DNA from 3 places in the Halomonas sp. A020 genome. Region 1 is predicted to be linked to each of the others. Evidence: predicted binding sites of a transcription regulator. Region 1 holds the regulator's gene; each other region holds the start of a gene.
What was found. The regulator PhoB, encoded in region 1, activates phosphate uptake and scavenging genes when phosphate is short. The targets are predictions, from matches to a motif close to TGTCATANNNNTGTCANA.

Region 1 (5,642 bases):
CGACTAATGGCTAACTTAACACCTAGTTATTGCACACAAGATGCCAAATTACATAGAAAATAAAAAATTATTTTATAAACATGTATTTATACAAATTACATTGTGCGCAATATAATGCAGCAACGTCAAAAATACCTCAAATATATTGTGCAATAATGACACATGCGCCGTGTACGTGGCGCAGAATGACTCACCTTAAGAAAGATTCCGCAGACTTTCATGCAGGCTCGTTCTAAAGAAAACCTTACATACCCTCTGCATATGCCGCAGGCACAAAAAATTAGACCCCGCAGGGCGGGGTCTTGGTCACTCTTACTTGTCAACGATACTGACGTCTGGCTTCCTATCCTTTTGCGGGGTGCCAACCTTGGTATATCCCCTGACCAGCGTATTGATCGTTATCTGATTCTTTCCATGAATCTTTGAGCATCCTTGCTATAGGACATCCTTGCCCCTTAAATGCTCACTCCTAAGCGTAAGAGTTTTTAACAGCTTTGCAAATAAATGTTACAACTTACATGCCGCTATTTTCTTCCGGAAGCTCTTCGGTGCTGTCGTATGTCGCATCCGAGTCATCGCTCATGGAATTCGGCTCCATATCGCTGGCGTTATCGCCTTCGTCATGGGTTAAATCTTGGTTGCCATGATCAGATGGCATCGCAGTATCGCTGGACTGAGATTCCACCGGCTGCTCGTCTGGAGAAATATTGTCGGCCGGGTCAGCAGGCTCTTGGGCAAAAGCCAATGGGCTTGCTACCAAACCAAACGTTACACCTAAAATACCAGCTTTCTTGAGTAGTTCCTTGGACATCATATTCCGCCTCCTCGATCGCTGTGAAATACCGCTTTAGTAAGGAAGAGCGACTTCATGTCTTACCAGTTCCTGCGGTAATCTTCCTTACCAGAATTTTTGCATCCGACATGCCAAAATTTCAAAAAAATAGAAAAATACATATAAATACAATAGTTTATAAAAAAATAAAGCCATGCCAAAATAGCTTCAGCCGCGATTTCATAGCGAGTTAATTGGCTACATATGGCACATGCGCGGTGTTTGACCATGCTTACATGCCAATATGACACACTTGTACATAGATTATGCAAATCGACGAATGAGGAAGGATTGAGTGTACGAGGTGAGGCCGGTGAAACGAGTGGCCGAGCGGCATTTTTACTCGTTGACCACCCTAGTGGCCGGGAATACGCAACGGAACAGTGCCCCTTCACCGGGCAACGACTCCACTTGGAGCTGCGCATCGTGGCGCAGGAGAACGTGTTTTACAATGGCCAGGCCCAGCCCAGTGCCACCGGTGGCGGTGCTGCGCCCCTTATCGACGCGGTAGAAGCGTTCGGTGAGACGCGGGATATGGACCGGATCGATCCCTTCACCGTCGTCGTCCACTTCGATGCAGGCACTGCCATTGGGCAGAGCCGCCCAGCGGAGCGTGATTTGACTTCCCTCCGGCGTATAACGCACTGCGTTGAATGCCAAGTTGGAGATCGCACTGCGCAGCTCCTGCTCACTGCCGATTAGGCGCGCTTCGCAATCGAGTACGATCTGCACGCTGTGTTGCTGGTGAGACAGCGCCAGCGCATCGCGGCGAATACTCTCCAGCATCGGCCCGACGGCAAGCGGCTGGTGATCTTCTCCCCCTCGATCGATTTCGAGCCTAGAGAGTAGTAGCAGGTCGTTGACCAAGTTCTGCATGCGCTTGGTCTGCTCCTCCATTTGACCGATGCCTTTGCCCAAACGGGGCGGCAGCAGCTCTTTCAAATCGCCATAGGTTTCCAAGTAACCCGACAGCACGGTCAGCGGTGTGCGCAGCTCGTGAGACACGTTGGCTACGAAGTCACGGCGCATCTGTTCGAGGCGATGCAAGCGCGTAATGTCCCGGGCCATGACCAAGCGCTCGTCATCACCATAGAGCGTGATTTGATACTGCAGAATACGCCGCTCATCGATGGGTGAGGTGAGTGTTAGCGGCTCGCCATACTCCCGGGCATTGAAGTAGCTAATGAAGCGTGGGTCGCGCAGCAAGTTGGTAATATGCTGTCCGCGGTCATGGGCGGTTTGCAGGCCCAACATCTCGGTAGCCGCGCTATTCCACCACTCTAAATCACCATGCCGATCCAGCATCACGACGCTATCACGCATCGCTTCCGAGGATTCCTGAATACGCGCAAGGGTCGCCCGCAGGCGGCTTTGAGTAATGCGTTGGCTCTTTTGATAGCGGTAGAGACGATCGAAAAGCTCACCCCAAAGCCCCGTTGCCGCGGGCGGCTCATCGTGAGGGTGAAGCGTCAGCCATTGGAACAGCGCCTTTAATTGGCGCAAGTGATAAATCAAACAGAATAAGAGGCCAGCGGCGAGCCCCACACCGGGATACCCCACCAGCCACCCCAGGCACATGCCCAATAGCGCCAGCCAGGTAATGCGCCACCATTCACGGCTCCACAGGCGCACGACTACACCCGAGCAGAGAAACGATACCCAGTGCCCCGCACTGTTTGAATCAAATTCTGGTGCGCCTCCCCTAGCGCCTTACGCAACCGGCGAATGTGCACGTCCACCGTGCGCTCCTCTACGTACACGTTGCCGCCCCACACCTGATCGAGAAGCTGGCTACGGGTATAGGCACGCTCTTGGTGGGTCATGAAAAACTGCAGTAATCGATACTCGGTAGGGCCCATCTCCAGCGCCTTTCCATACGCGCTAACACGATGGCTCACCGGGTCTAACAGCAGCCCATTGATTTCGATGGGATCTTCCACGCCGCGCGGGGTCGCCCGGCGCAGAACGGCTTTCAGGCGCGCTACCAGCTCACGGGGCGAAAACGGCTTGGTGATGTAATCGTCGGCGCCCGCTTCCAGACCTTGGATCTTATTATCCTCTTCGCCCTTGGCGGTCAGCATGATGATCGGCAGTTCCGCAGTAGCCTCTTCGCGCTTGAGACGGCGTGCCAATTCGATGCCGCTGGTGCCAGGCATCATCCAGTCCAGCAGCAGCAGGTCGGGCTGATGATCTACGACCATCGCGTGGGCATCCTGGGCGTTATCCGCTTCAAGCACGCGATAGTCAGCCATTTCCAGCGCCACAGCGATCATCTCGCGAATGGGCGCCTCATCATCGACGATCAGTACGGTCTTGGCGGTCATTCCAGGGCCTCACGGTGTGCTAAGAAAGCTCATGTATGCGAAAACGGTTCAATGACATGTCTGTGACGATAACACCATGACTTAATGACAATTCTATGACACCCAGCAATATTAGCCAGCCACGGGCCACTCGCTTAGAGCAATGCCGGCAAAGACCAAGAGCCCCGACCAGTGATTATTCAAAAACGCTTGGAAACAGCGATCACGCTCCCGGTGAACGATCAAACGCTGTTGATGGGCAAAGGTTACCGCCATTCCGACCACACCGAGCCAGAAGAAACCGCCCAGGCTCGCCATCAGCCCCACCCAAATCAACAACGCTAGGGTGGCAAGCTGCAGCAAGCCAATGATGAGACGGTCGGCACTGCCAAACAGCACCGCCGTGGATTTGATGCCGATCTTCAGGTCGTCATCGCGATCGACCATGGCGTACTGGGTATCGTAGGCCACTGTCCATAGCACGTTAGCGCTGAACAGTAGCCACGCCACGAGTGGCACCTCGCCGAGCACGGCGCCAAACGCCATCGGAATCGCCCAGGAGAACGCCGCCCCCAGGACCACTTGGGGAAAGTGGGTATAGCGCTTCATGAAAGGATAAATGAACGCTAGCAGCACACCGCCGAAGGAGAGCAGCACGGTAAACCAATTGGTCAACAGGACCAACACGAAGGCCGCCGCCACCAGCGCCACGAACAGCAGCTGCGCCTCGGTTTCACTAATACGGCCGGTGGCCAGCGGCCGCTGCCGGGTGCGCTTTACATGGCCATCGAAGTGGCGGTCGGCGTAGTCGTTCACCACGCAGCCTGCCGCGCGCATTACGTACACCCCGGCAATGAAGATCAGCAGTACATCGCGGCCCGGCACCCCGTCCGAGGCGATCCACAGCGCCCATAGCGTTGGCCACATCAACAGCCAAGTACCTATCGGCCGGTCCAAGCGCATTAGCTGTAGGAAATCGGTCAGGCGGGCCCACCCGGTTGGGCGCAACAGAGAACGGTCCATGCTCATGCTTACCTCGTCGAAAAAGTCGCTGCGTTAGCCTAGCGCGACGGCAGGCTCAGTGCATCTGTCATGGTGGATAAAAAGTACTCCTGCACCAGCAACGACAGCCCGCCGTGCTCAAAGACGGAGCGCCGCCCCCAAAGGCTACTGGCCGACGATCCCAGCGTCAGCCGGTTGAATGGCGGCGCGGCCGACGTTACTTCCAGCGGCCCGCGCACCAAATCAGGCTTCTGGAATAGCCAGCTGCCTAGCGAACGCTCACCTAAGTTGCCCAACCCTTTGCCCTGCAGGTGGTGAAGCGATGCCACCGAACGCGCCACGACCCACGGCGTTTCATCGATACACAGCGCCACCTCACGCAGCCACGCATAGCGGCGGTGTGCAATGCCCAGGGCAAGGGCTTCATCGCGCTGGGGCAGGCCGATGGTCTGGCGCAACACGCGCACCCGAAATGCGCCCGGCTTACCGGCGGCCATCAGGCGGGCGGTCAACGAATCCGTGGAGGCGACCCACTGCCACCAAGGCGCGCTCATGGCTGGCCGAGCAGCGGCCACCGGCAGCCACTGAGGAAAGAGTGAAAACTCGGGGGCGGTCACCTAGGCCTCCAGGGCAGTCAATTGAGAGTGAGCTAGTGTAACATGGTGGTTTATAGGCTTTTGTTCCACCGACGTCAGGGGACGGTATGCCCAACTCACACACGACCTCTTCCACGCCCTCTCCTCACTCAACTGCTCTGGCGATCGTCGGAACCGGCATGGCAGGCGTGGGGCTAGCGCGTACCCTGCGACGCCAGGGAGATACACGCACTATCACGCTGATCAGTGCAGACAGCGGCGATGACTACAGCAAGCCCCTGCTTTCCACCGGCTTTGCCAAACGCCTCGGCCCTGACAAGCTCGCCCAGCGCGATGCCAGTGCACTGGCAGACGAACTCAATGCCGAGGTCATTACCCACACCCAAGTGACGCATCTAGATGTGGATAACCAAACGCTACACCTGAGCAGCGGCGCCACGCTTCGTTACGATGACGTGGTGCTGGCCACCGGTGCCGCCCCTCGCAGGCCATTCAGCGTGCCCAGCGCACTGGCGGAGCGCTGCTTTACCGTCAATGACTTAGACGACTACCGGCACCTGCATGAAGCACTCACTCAGCCGAGCCGCGTGGCGATCATTGGGGCCGGGCTCGTTGGCTGTGAATTCGCCAATGACTTGCACGCAGGCGGACACCAACTCACCGTAATCGCGCCGGAGAGCGCCCCACTGCCGCGGCTGCTGCCCGAACCACTGGGTCATGCGCTGGCCAATGCGTTTCACGCGGCAGGCATTCGCCTCGCACTAGGGCGCAGCTTGGACACGCTTTCCCAAGCGGCCGACAACGCCGTAGCTTTGCACTTGGATAACGGCGAGCGGCACGCGGTAGATCTCGTCCTCTTCGCCACCGGCTTGATACCACGCACGGCGTTAGCAGAGGCCGCTGGCCTAA
Region 2 (5,642 bases), 320 kb from region 1:
GTACAGCGCTCGCCACTGCCGGTGACGCTGGCGCAACAGGGATGTGAGTGGCGCAGAATTACTCTCGATGCCCTCGATCAAGCGGGTATCACGTATCGAATTGCTTACTCCTGCGACCATTGTGCCGGGCAGGAGGCCGCCATGCTGGCTGACTTGGCCGTGACGGCTTTCCCCAAAAGCCTGGTTCGCTCGCCGCTCAAGCGTCTCCACAACGAATCGCTGCCTCCACTAGGCGATTACCAGGTAGCGCTGGTGAAGCGTCCAGGTGTTGGTAGTGCCAGTGAGGTGTTAGCCGAACGGGTGGCCGAAGCCTTCCGAGAAGGGTAAGTCTTGTTCTCTGCATACAGAGGGGGCAGTAGCGTCAAGCCCAATGGCCCGAGCAGTCGGCTGCTCGGGCCGTGGCACGGATCAGCGACGCTTGGCCTGATTAGCCGTTGCGGAACAGGAAGCTGTAGGCATTGAGAGCGGGCACGCCGCCCAGGTGGGCATACAGCACCTTGGAGCCCGCCGGGAATTCTCCGTTGCGCACCCTATCGATCATGCCGTGCATGGATTTGCCTTCGTACACCGGGTCGGTGAGCACCCCTTCCAGGCGGGCGCAAAGGCGAATGGCCTCTAGCGTGCCGTCATTGGGCAGGCCGTATTCAGGGCCGCCATAGCGGGTGTCCAGGATCACGTCGTCATCGGCAATGCCGCCTTCCAGTTCGACTAGCTCGGCGGTGTGGCGAGCAATCCGCAGGATCTGCGCACGGGTTTGCTCGGGCTTGGCCGAGGCGTCGATGCCAATCACCCGCTGGGCGCGGCCATCGGCGGCAAAGCCGACCACCATCCCGGCCTGGGTGCTGCCGGTCACCGAGCACACCACGATGTAGTCGAAGGTGAAGCCCAGCTCTTTCTCCTGCTGGCGCACCTCTTCGGCAAAGCCGACGAAGCCCAAGCCGCCGTAGGGGTGTTCGGAACAGCCCGCGGGAATGGGGAATGGTTTGCCGCCCTGCTGGCGCACATCCTCCATGGCCTGCTCCCAGCTAGGGCGAATGCCGATATCGAAACCGGCGGCGTCCAGGCGAACGTCGGCCCCCATGATGCGCGACATCTCGATATTGCCGACCCGGTCATACACCGCATCGGAGTAGTTCACCCAGTTCTCCTGAACGAGGACGCACTTCATACCCAGGTGCGCCGCGACGGCAGCCACCTGACGCGTCTGGTTGGACTGGATTCCGCCAATCGACACCAGCGTATCGCAGCCCTGCTCCAGCGCTTCGGGGATGAGGTACTCCAGTTTGCGGGTCTTGTTGCCGCCGAAAGCCAGGCCGCTGTTGCAGTCCTCGCGCTTGGCATACAGCTCGACCTCGCCGCCCAGATGGGCGCTCAGCCGTTTGAGAGGTGTGATCGGGGAGGGGCCGAACGTCAGTGGATAACGGGGGTAGCGTTCAAGGTTCATGGCAAGCTCCTGCATTGGCAATCAACGCGATAGACAAGGATCGCTGGGTAACGGTGGTTGGAACGTTGGCGTGCTCCCTGAGGTTTATATTAGGCGTTAGTGTGTTCAGGCGGGTTGCGAAATAAGGGCTTTATAAACAACAATGGATTGTCTGATTGCGTTTATAGGTTTGATTAATTCGTAAATTTATTCTTTGAGTAAATAATAATGTGTGCCAAACGAGCGGGAGGGGCCTTGGAGCCCCATGCCATGGGCGGTGAGCTGGATCGTATCGACAAGCGTATTCTCAAGCTGCTTCAGGAGGATGCGACGCTTTCCAATGTGGCGCTGGCCGAGCAGGTGAACCTCAGCCCTGCGGCCTGTTTGCGGCGTGTCGAAAAGCTGAAGCGGGACGGGGTGATCAGCCGGATCGTGGCCCACCTGAACCCGGAGCCCCTGCAGGCAGGCATGGTGGTGTTGATTGGCGTGGTGCTGGACCGCTCGACGCCAGAATCTTTTGCGGCGTTCGAGGCGGCGGCTCAAAAAGTGTCGGGCTGCATGGAGTGCCACGTGGTCACGGGGGAGTTCGACTACTTCATGCTGGTGCGCACCAGAGACAGCCAAAGCTTCAACCGGCTACACGCCGAGCAGTTGCTCTACCTGCCAGGCGTGCGTCAGATTCGTTCGTTCATGGGGCTGCGGGAGGTGGTGTCGACCCACAAGGTACCGATTTAGTCCTAATGGCCCACGGCATGCCCGACGTCAATAAACCGTCGTGATTGCGTCATACATCTTTCATCTTTACCTAATACTCTCCCTCGAAAACAACACGTAGTTCGTACGGGCTAATGATGACGAGGGGAGTACCATGAGCAAGGCAATCGAAGATCACCGCCTGTTTAACCACAGCCATAACCAGCCATTTGCCGAGGTACTGGCAAAGCACGTCTCTCGGCGCGATGTGATGCGGGGCGGCCTGGGGCTGGCGGCGTCGTCGATGTTGGGGTTTGGCGGCGCAGCCCAAGCGCTAGCAGGCGAGCAGGCCAAGACGCCGCTGACTCTCGCATTTGAAGCGGTGCGTGGTTCTCGCACCGATGCGGTGGTGGTACCGGAAGGCTACGTGGCCCAGGTGTTGGTGCCCTGGGGCACGCCGCTCACTCCATCCGCAGAGTGGCAGCCCGATCTTCACATGACCGCCGAGCGCCAGGCCGATAGCGTTGGCATGAACCACGATGGTATGGCCGGATTCGCCTTGGATGTCGACAGCGCGTCGCGGCGTTTCGTGCTAGCGCTCAACAATGAGTATATCGAGCAGGATGCGCTATGGGCGCCCCAGGGTGGCCCTACCAATGCGGGAGGCAAGCGCCCGGCGGAAGAGTCGCGCACCGAAATCAACGCCCATGGCGTCACCCTCGTGGAGGTTGAAAAAAACGCCAGCGGGCAGTGGTCGCACGTGACCGACTCTCCCTATAACCGCCGCTTCACCAGCGCCACGGTGATGGACCTTGCCGGCCCCGTGGCCGGTAGCAACTATGTGAAAACCCAATTCTCCCCTGACGGCACGCAAACCCGAGGTACTAACAACAACTGTGGTAACGGCGTGACCCCCTGGGGCACCTATATCGCCTGTGAAGAGAACTGGCCCGATATCTTCGTCAACCGTGGCGAGCGCTTCCAAGACGATGCACGCATCGGTATTCCTACCGATAAAAGCCGCTACGGTTGGGATACCTCGGCAGCCGACGCGACAGAGCAGAACGGCGAGTTCGCGCGCTTTGACATCACCCCGCGCGGTGAGCGTGCCGAAGATGACTACCGCAACGAAGCGCGTACCTTCGGCTACCAGGTCGAAGTCGACCCCTATAGCGGTGCTCGCGCGGTGAAACGCACGGCGCTGGGGCGTTTTCGTCATGAAGGATGCTGGTTGGGCAAGTTAGAAGCGGGCAAGCCGATCGTTTACTATTCAGGCCACGATGCCCGCAACGAATACGTCTACAAATACGTCTCTGATGCCGCCTGGGATCCCGCCGATGCCAACCGTCCCGGCGCGGAGTACGACCGTCTCGCCATTGGCAGCAAATATATGGATAACGGCACGCTGTACGTGGCGCGCTTCCATGCCGATGGTAGCGGCGAGTGGCTGCCGCTCACACCGAGTGCCAAAACTCAGGATGGTCGCACGCTAGCTGCCGCACTTGGCCTAGCCGAGAACGACCTGGCGGGCATCATCATCAATACCTGCGATGCGGCCGACCTCATGGGCGCAACGCCAATGGACCGTCCCGAATGGGCGACGGTGGATCCGGCCTCCGGCGAGGTGTACCTGACGCTCACCAATAACTCCCAGCGCAGCGAAGAGGGCAGCGATGCGACCCTCACCAACGATGGCAGCGAGCTGGCCGAGCCGGGAGTAGGTTTCGCAACGGCGCCCGTGAACGCCGCGAACCCCCGTGCCAATAACGAAGCCGGGCACGTGATCCGTTGGCGGGAGAGCCGGTTGCCCAACGCCTTTACCTGGGAGGTCTTCGTGTTCGGCGCGGCGGCTGACGATGCGGACAATCACTCAGGTTTGAACGAGATGAACCAGTTTGCCAGCCCCGATGGCCTGTGGTTCGATGAGCGCGACGGTGGCCAAGGTATTCTGTGGATTCAAACCGACAACGGCTACGAAGGTGTTACCGAGCATACCAACGATCAGCTTTTGGCCGTGGTACCCAATGGGCTGGACGACATTCGCGGCACGGGCCCGGTCATCAACAGCAGCAACCAGCAGCAGCTCAAGCGCTTTGCGGTGGGTCCGAACGGCTGCGAAGTCACCGGTATCTTTGCCACGCCGGATAAAACCGCGCTGTTTATCAACATCCAACACCCCGGTAATTGGCCAGCAGATGGCAATGCCTTAGTGCAAGACGCCACTGCGTCAGCGAGTGGCCAGGTGCGCCCGCGTGCGGCCACCGTGGTCATCCAGAAGCGCGATGGAGGGCCGGTGGGGGTGTAAGTCGTGAACGTGGTAACGGCACTTGAAACAGTATTTCAAGCCCTGCAACTGCAGGGCTTTTTAGTCACCATCAGCGTCGTCCATACGCCGCCAAAAACACATCCACAGCGCTAGTGATCTGGCGCTGTAGTTCCTCTTCGGTAGGCGGTGGGCGCACGCCCATGCGGACCTCCTTGGTCAGCATGCCTTGCCACATACTGCATAACTGGTCGGCGGCGCGCTCTGGGTCGGGGAGGCTCAGGTGGCCTGCGCTGGCCAACCCTTCCAGCTTCTCTTGCAGCCACTGGAGCATGGCCCAGGGACCTGCCTCGAAAAACGCCAGCAGCAGCTTGGGGTGTTGCTCACCCTGATGGCTCATCACACGCTCGACCGCCAGCACATGGGGTTCTAGTAAGAAGCGGACCATGCTCACCCCCACATCGATCAGCGATTGGCGCACCGCGTCGTGGGTATCGGGAAGCTGTGATAATCCCTGCCGAATCGTCGCGGTTTCGCGACGAATGACACTGCCAAATAGGGCTTCTTTCGACGCAAAGTGCCCATACACCGTCACTTTGGAAACGCCTGCCTCGCGAGCCACTGCCTCCATGGTCACGGCTTCCAAACCGTTACGAAAAAATAGGCACGCCGCGGCGTCCATCATCGCATTGCGTTTGGCCATGTCCTTCGGGCGGCCGACGCTGCGTTTGGGGTCGGATAACGGCGGTTGAGCGTCTGTCATGCAATAAACCCATGCCTATTAAAAAATAGTTATTGAACGGAAGCGTACACATATTATAGTAAACGCTACCGTTCAAGAATAAACCATTTCGAGGCCAACATGGGCACGTCAAAGACTTCTTGGGGACACCGGCTGCGGGGGGCGCTGGCAGCCCTGTCGATGATCGGTGCGACGCTGGTCGTGGTGGCCCTGGTAAGCAGCCAGCACAGCAGCGCCCAGCAGGCTCGGCAGCAGGGGGCGGATAACGCCTTGCTCCAAGTCGCCACGCTGCCGCTCGAACAAGCCGAAACGCTTACCCGTGAGGTGCGATTGACCGGGCGTGTGGTGGCGCGCCAGTCGGTGTCGTTGGCCTTCGAACCGGCCGGGCGGGTGGAATCCCTGTTAGCCGACCGAGGAGATGCCGTGGAGCAGGGCGACGTGCTGGCGAGTCTCGATACCCGGCGACTGGAGAGCCGCCTGGCCGAAGTAGCGGCGCGAAGCGAAGAGGCCCGTGCCAGTCT
Region 3 (5,642 bases), 910 kb from region 1:
GCGGGTGAACAGTTCGCCCAGCAGCGCATCGTGATTACGCCACGACAACAGGTGCGTGCGGGCCACGCCTTCCCGGGCAGCGGTGCAGGCAGCGTTGAGATGGCGTGCCAGCTCGCTGCCGGGCACGGCCTGCTGCAAGCGCGGTTCGGCTTCGAAAGGTGAAAGCTGGCGCAGAAGCGCGCCCTGCTCGTCCTCCAAACCGTCCGACTCGCCCAGCAGAATCAGCTTGTCTGCCTTGAGCGCCACGGCGGCGTGCTGGGCCACTTCAGAGGCGTCCAGATCGAACACTTCTCCAGTGCTGGAGAACCCCAGCGGCGGTAGCAGCACCAGCGAGCCTTTATCCAGCAGCCCTTCGATGGCGCTGGCGCGCACCCGGCGCACTTCGCCGCTATGGTCGAAGTCTACGCCTTCACGCACGCCCAGCGGCTTGGCGGTGACGAGGTTACCGGAAATCACGCTAAGCTCGACACCGTGCAGCGGCGTGCTGGGCAGGCCCAGCGAGAGCCGCGCTTCCAACCAGAGCCGCTGGTGAGCGGCCACCTGCTCCACATGAGCCATCACGGCGCGGTCGGCGACCCAGCGGCCATCGATGCGGGTAGGCTCGACACCGGCGGCCGTCAGCGCCTCGTGCACTTGGGGGCGAATGCCAAACACCACCACCAAGCGCACGCCCAAGGTGTGCAGCAGCGCCAAATCCTGAATGAGCTGCTCCCCTCGGCCAGACGCCATGGCTTCGCCTTCGATCAAGATGACAAAGGTTCGCCCCCGATGGGCATTGATGTACGGGGAGGCGTTACGAAACCAATCTACGAAGGGGAAACGAGTGTCCAAGGGCCGCTCTCCGGCAGCAGGTGAATGAAAGTGACGCTAGTTACTTTAACAGAGCACCAAAAACAGCGGCACCTTCTATTGCAACGATCTGATAAGAAGATCATCTGCAAAGAAGGTGCCGCTGTAGGTCAAACAGTGTCGTCTTGGCGTGCCGAACGTTTAACCAAACATGCCTTTGAACATGAAGAAGAACAGAATGGCCAAGCCCGCGCCAGCCGGCAGCGTGATCAACCAGGACATGGCAATGGTGCCAATCACGCGCAGGTTCAACGCCGCCATCCCGCGCGCCAAGCCGACGCCGAGAATGGCCCCAACCAAGGTGTGGGTCGTCGAAATCGGCAGGCCGGTACCCGAGGCGAGCACGACCGTGGTGGCCGCTGCCAGCGTCGCCGCAAAACCGCGGCTCGGGGTCAGTTCGGTAATGCCGGTACCGACCGTGGCGATCACTTTATGGCCGTAGGTCACCAAACCCACGACGATACCGCCGCCCCCCAATACCAGTACCCACCAGGGCACCAGCGCGGACGCTTCGATTTCACCGCCGGTTTGCACCACGCTGATGACCGCTGCCAGCGGCCCCACTGCGTTGGCCACGTCGTTAGAGCCGTGGGCAAACGCCATGGCGCAGGCAGTAAAGATCATCAGCACGCCAAACGCGCGCTCTACGTTGGCGTAGCCAAAGTGGTCGTTGGCGCTCTTTTCGAACTTGATACGGCGAAGCATCAGCATGCCGATGCCCATGATGACCAAGCCGATCATGATCGACAGCAGCAGGCTCTGGTTGAAGGTGAGATCGAGCCCCACGTGGGAGAGACCTTTGGTCAAGGTCACCATGGCAACGATGAACCCTACCAAGAATACGTAGCCCGGCACGTAGCGCTTGGCGGCCGTGAACGGGTTATCGTTCTCGAAGATCAGGTGGTGCACCGATTTGAACAGCACGAAGCCGATGGTACCGGCCAGCAGCGGGGAAACGACCCAGCTGGCAGCAATCGTGGTCACCGCGCTCCAATCGACGGTAGACGCCCCCAGACCGGCGACCGCAAAGCCTACGATCGCACCGACGATGGAGTGCGTGGTGGAGACGGGCCAACCTTTCACCGAGGCCACCAGCAGCCACGTACCGGCGGCCAATAGCGCCGCCAACATGCCGTACACCAAGAGTTGCGGGTCTTCTTGCAGCAGTTCTGGGTCGATGATCCCTTTACGGATGGTGTTGGTCACCTCGCCACCCGCGAGCCATGCGCCCAGGAACTCGAAGATCACCGCAATGATGATCGCCTGTTTGATGGTGATCGCTTTCGACCCCACCGAGGTGCCCATGGCGTTGGCCACGTCGTTGGCCCCCACGCCCCAGGCCATGAAGAAGCCGAACAAACAGGCCAGAATGATAAAGATGTCACCGTGCTGAGCAATAATCTGCATGAGTATCCCTTAGCGTGCGGTCAAAATCTGCAGGCGGCTGCCCACGCGCTCTGCGCGGTCAGAGACTTCACCGACCCACTCGATGATCTTGTAGAGAAAGATCACGTCCACCGGCGGCAGTTGGCTCTCCAACTCGAACAGTTGACGACGGATCGCCACCTGCTGGCTGTCGGCCTGATGTTCGAGGGTGTGGAGTTCGCGGATCATGTTCTGCATGACGTCGGAAACGTTGCGACCAAAGCCGGACTCCAGCAGGTCTTTCAACTCTTCCAATGCTTGGCGCGCTTGGGCCACACACGCCACACTGGTACGCATGTAGTCACGCATCGGCTCGGCCAACACGTCGGGCACGCGCATTTTACGGCCCAGCATGATGCCGGTAATGTCGCGGACTTTGTTGGCGATCTTGTCCTGCACACTGATCAGATCGAGCAGGTCAGAGCGCGAAACGGGCAGGAACATGGTGTTGGGCAAGTTCAGCCGCAGCTCTGTCTTCAGGGTGTCGGCGTCGTGCTCTAAGCGCGTCACGTTCTCGCGCAGTTCTGCCGCCGTATCCCAATCACCGGTCAACGTGGCCTCGAAGAACGGGAGCAGTTGATCGGCACATTCATTGGCCTTGACGATGTGGGCCAGCAGCGGCTGGAATGGCGAGCGGCCAAACATCGCGGAAAAAGGGTTGGAGGTTACCATATAGCCTTTAGCCTGTTTTCGGGGAGCCTGGAAATGGCGGGCGCCAGTATAAAGAGTGCGCCCGCCGCCGTCATGAAAAGTTCATAATGTCATCAAAAATTAACCGAAATGTCACAATATCGAGGTGGCGATTGTCATGAAAGAGTCAACCAAAACGCCAGCCCCTACGGAAGTGGAGCTCAAGCTGGCCCTGCCCAGCGGTCAGTCGGGTGCGCTGTGCCATCATCCGTTACTGGCCGCGACGCCACCGCACCAGCAGCAGCTCGCCAACACCTACTTCGATACCCCCACAGGCGACTTGGCCGCCGCACGGGTGGCGGTGCGCCTTCGCACCATTGATCAGCAAGTGCTGCAAACCGTTAAAACGGCCGGCCAGGGCGGTGGCGGACTCTCCAGCCGACAGGAGTGGGAGTGGCAAGTTCCCTCCGCCGCTCTCGACCAGGCGGCGCTGGCAGAGCTGCCTCCATTTCAAGGGGCGCTTGGCGATTGCATCGCAGCGCTGCGCCCGACGCTCAGCACCGATTTCACCCGGAAAAGCTGGCAGTTAGTGTGGCAAGACAGCGACATCGAACTGGTGCTGGACGAAGGAGAGATCGTCTGCGGCAGCGCGCGAGCGCCGATTCGCGAAGTGGAGCTGGAGCTGAAAGCCGGTGCCCCGGCAGCGCTCTGGACGCTCGCCGTCGAGTTGGCGAGCCAAATAGCGCTGCGCCCCTCCGATACCAGCAAGGCAGCGCGGGGCAATGCCCTAGGCCACCAGCACTGGCCGCTGCCCGCCGCCAAGCGCCCTGCCGAGTGGCTGCACCGCGCCACCGTCGCGCTGGATGCCTATCATGATAGCGGCGACGCTGCGCATCTAAACGCCGCACGTCAGGCGCTGGATACGTTGGCCCAGCACCCCCAGCTCGATAGTGCAGCGCGCAGCGAGGCAGAAGCACTGCCCAACGCGCTGAATGCCCAAGGCATGCCGTCGACGACCTACGGCGTTGCTGCGTTAAATCTGGCCCGTCGCTTGGCCCACGAAACCGCGCTACGCTAACCACACTGCCCGATTGATGAAGCCGACTTCAGGATGATGCAATGAGCTTTCCCCTTACGCCCGGTGCCGACGGACTTCGCGCCCGGCTGTTTCACATTATTTTCGAATCCGATACGCCGGGGGCCAAGGCGTTCGACATTGCGCTCATCGTCGCCATCCTGCTGAGCGTGACGGTGATCTTGCTGGGCAGTATCGAGATCTATGCCGAACGTTACGGGCAGCTCTTCTTCTACGTAGAGTGGGCCTTTACGCTACTGTTCAGCCTGGAGCTGCTGGTCCGTCTTTACTGTTTGGAGCGCCCGACGGTCTACCTCAAGAGCTTTTATGGCATCGTCGATGTCGTGGCCATCATTCCCACTTGGCTGGTGCTGCTGGTGCCGGGCGCCCATGGGCTGGTGATCGTGCGAATTCTGCGCGTGCTGCGGATTTTTCGCATTTTACGGCTGATGGAATTCGTCGGCGAAGGTCGCCTGCTGCTGGATGCGCTCAAACGCAGTCTGCGCCAGATTCTGCTCTTTTTTAGCAGCATTCTCATGGTCGTCACGCTGTTTGCCGCGCTGATGTACACCATAGAATCGCCCGAGGCGGGCTTTACCAGCATTCCCATGTCGATCTACTGGGCCATCGTGAGCATGACCACGGTGGGCTATGGTGACATCGTGCCCGCCACCCCCCTAGGGAAAGCCATCACCGTCATCCTGATGCTGATTGGCTACTCGATCATCGCCGTGCCCACCGGCGTGTTCTCGGCCCAAGTCATTCGTTCGATTCGTGAAGACCGCTACTCGGAAGAGGCCTGTCCTGGCTGCGGCCACGACCGTCATGAAAAGCGTGCCCGCTACTGCCTACGCTGCGGCACTTGGCTGGATGAAGATAGCGAAGACCCACGCAAGAAAGCGCAGAGAAAAGAGGACGACACTGACGATGACACACCGAGCGAGTCGTAGCACTCATGCCAGGAAACGGGGGCGCCAAGCGCCCCCGTCGTACGACACGTTTAGTATCCGTCTTGAAACGGGGTGATGTCGCCACGCCCTTCCCGCACGATTTTTGGCGGCAGTTCGCGCAGGTCGATCACGCTGGTGGGGTCGAGGTGGCAAGCACCGCCGTCGATAATCAAATCCAGATGAGCCCCATAGCGGTCGCGGATCTCCTCGGGGTCGCTCATTGGCAGCGCCTCACCTACGGGAATGAGCGTCACGCTCATCAGCGGCTCGCCCAGCGCGTCGAGCAGCGCGTGGGTAATCCGGTGGTCGGGCACCCGCACGCCGATGGAGCGGCGCTTGGGATGCAGCAATAGGCGCGGCACCTCGGTGGTGGCATCGAGAATGTAGGTGTAAGGGCCCGGGGTATGGGCCTTTAGCAGTCTAAATACGGCGTTATCCACCTTGGCGTAAGTACCTATTTCGGACAGGTCCGAACACACCAGGGTAAAGTTGTGCTTGTCATCCAGCGAGCGCAGCCATTTGATTTTCTCGATGGCTTTTTTTTCGCCTAGATGGCAACCCAGCGCATAGCCCGAGTCCGTGGGGTACGCCACCACGCCGCCTTTGCGAATGATCTCGGTGGCTTGATCGATCAGCCGCTTTTGCGGGTTTTCCGGATGTATCTGAAAGTACTGGCTCATCGATGACTCCTAGTCGGCAGAGGTGAGAGTGTT

Region 2: a site for PhoB is predicted at 2,206-2,223, ahead of FRH_RS03995 (PhoX family phosphatase). Genes of this name have one in related genera too.
Region 3: a site for PhoB is predicted at 3,034-3,051, ahead of FRH_RS09705 (CYTH domain-containing protein). Genes of this name have one in related genera too.

What each region holds. Positions count from the first base shown of each region.
Region 1 is NZ_AP022850.1:1,184,525-1,190,166, forward strand. Features, by position in the region: gene FRH_RS05470 (hypothetical protein) at 515-814, opposite strand; gene phoR (phosphate regulon sensor histidine kinase PhoR) at 1,172-2,464, opposite strand; gene phoB (phosphate regulon transcriptional regulator PhoB) at 2,467-3,156, opposite strand; gene ubiA (4-hydroxybenzoate octaprenyltransferase) at 3,268-4,158, opposite strand; gene FRH_RS05490 (chorismate lyase) at 4,197-4,754, opposite strand; gene FRH_RS05495 (FAD-dependent oxidoreductase) at 4,841-5,642, shown strand, end outside.
Region 2 is NZ_AP022850.1:867,697-873,338, reverse strand. Features, by position in the region: gene FRH_RS04010 (LysR family transcriptional regulator) at 1-327, shown strand, start outside; gene FRH_RS04005 (1-aminocyclopropane-1-carboxylate deaminase) at 428-1,444, opposite strand; gene FRH_RS04000 (Lrp/AsnC family transcriptional regulator) at 1,679-2,158, shown strand; gene FRH_RS03995 (PhoX family phosphatase) at 2,292-4,421, shown strand; gene FRH_RS03990 (TetR/AcrR family transcriptional regulator) at 4,492-5,142, opposite strand; gene FRH_RS03985 (efflux RND transporter periplasmic adaptor subunit) at 5,242-5,642, shown strand, end outside.
Region 3 is NZ_AP022850.1:2,092,842-2,098,483, reverse strand. Features, by position in the region: gene argA (amino-acid N-acetyltransferase) at 1-831, opposite strand, end outside; gene FRH_RS09715 (inorganic phosphate transporter) at 991-2,256, opposite strand; gene FRH_RS09710 (TIGR00153 family protein) at 2,266-2,946, opposite strand; gene FRH_RS09705 (CYTH domain-containing protein) at 3,083-3,982, shown strand; gene FRH_RS09700 (ion transporter) at 4,024-4,929, shown strand; gene FRH_RS09695 (L-threonylcarbamoyladenylate synthase) at 4,980-5,609, opposite strand.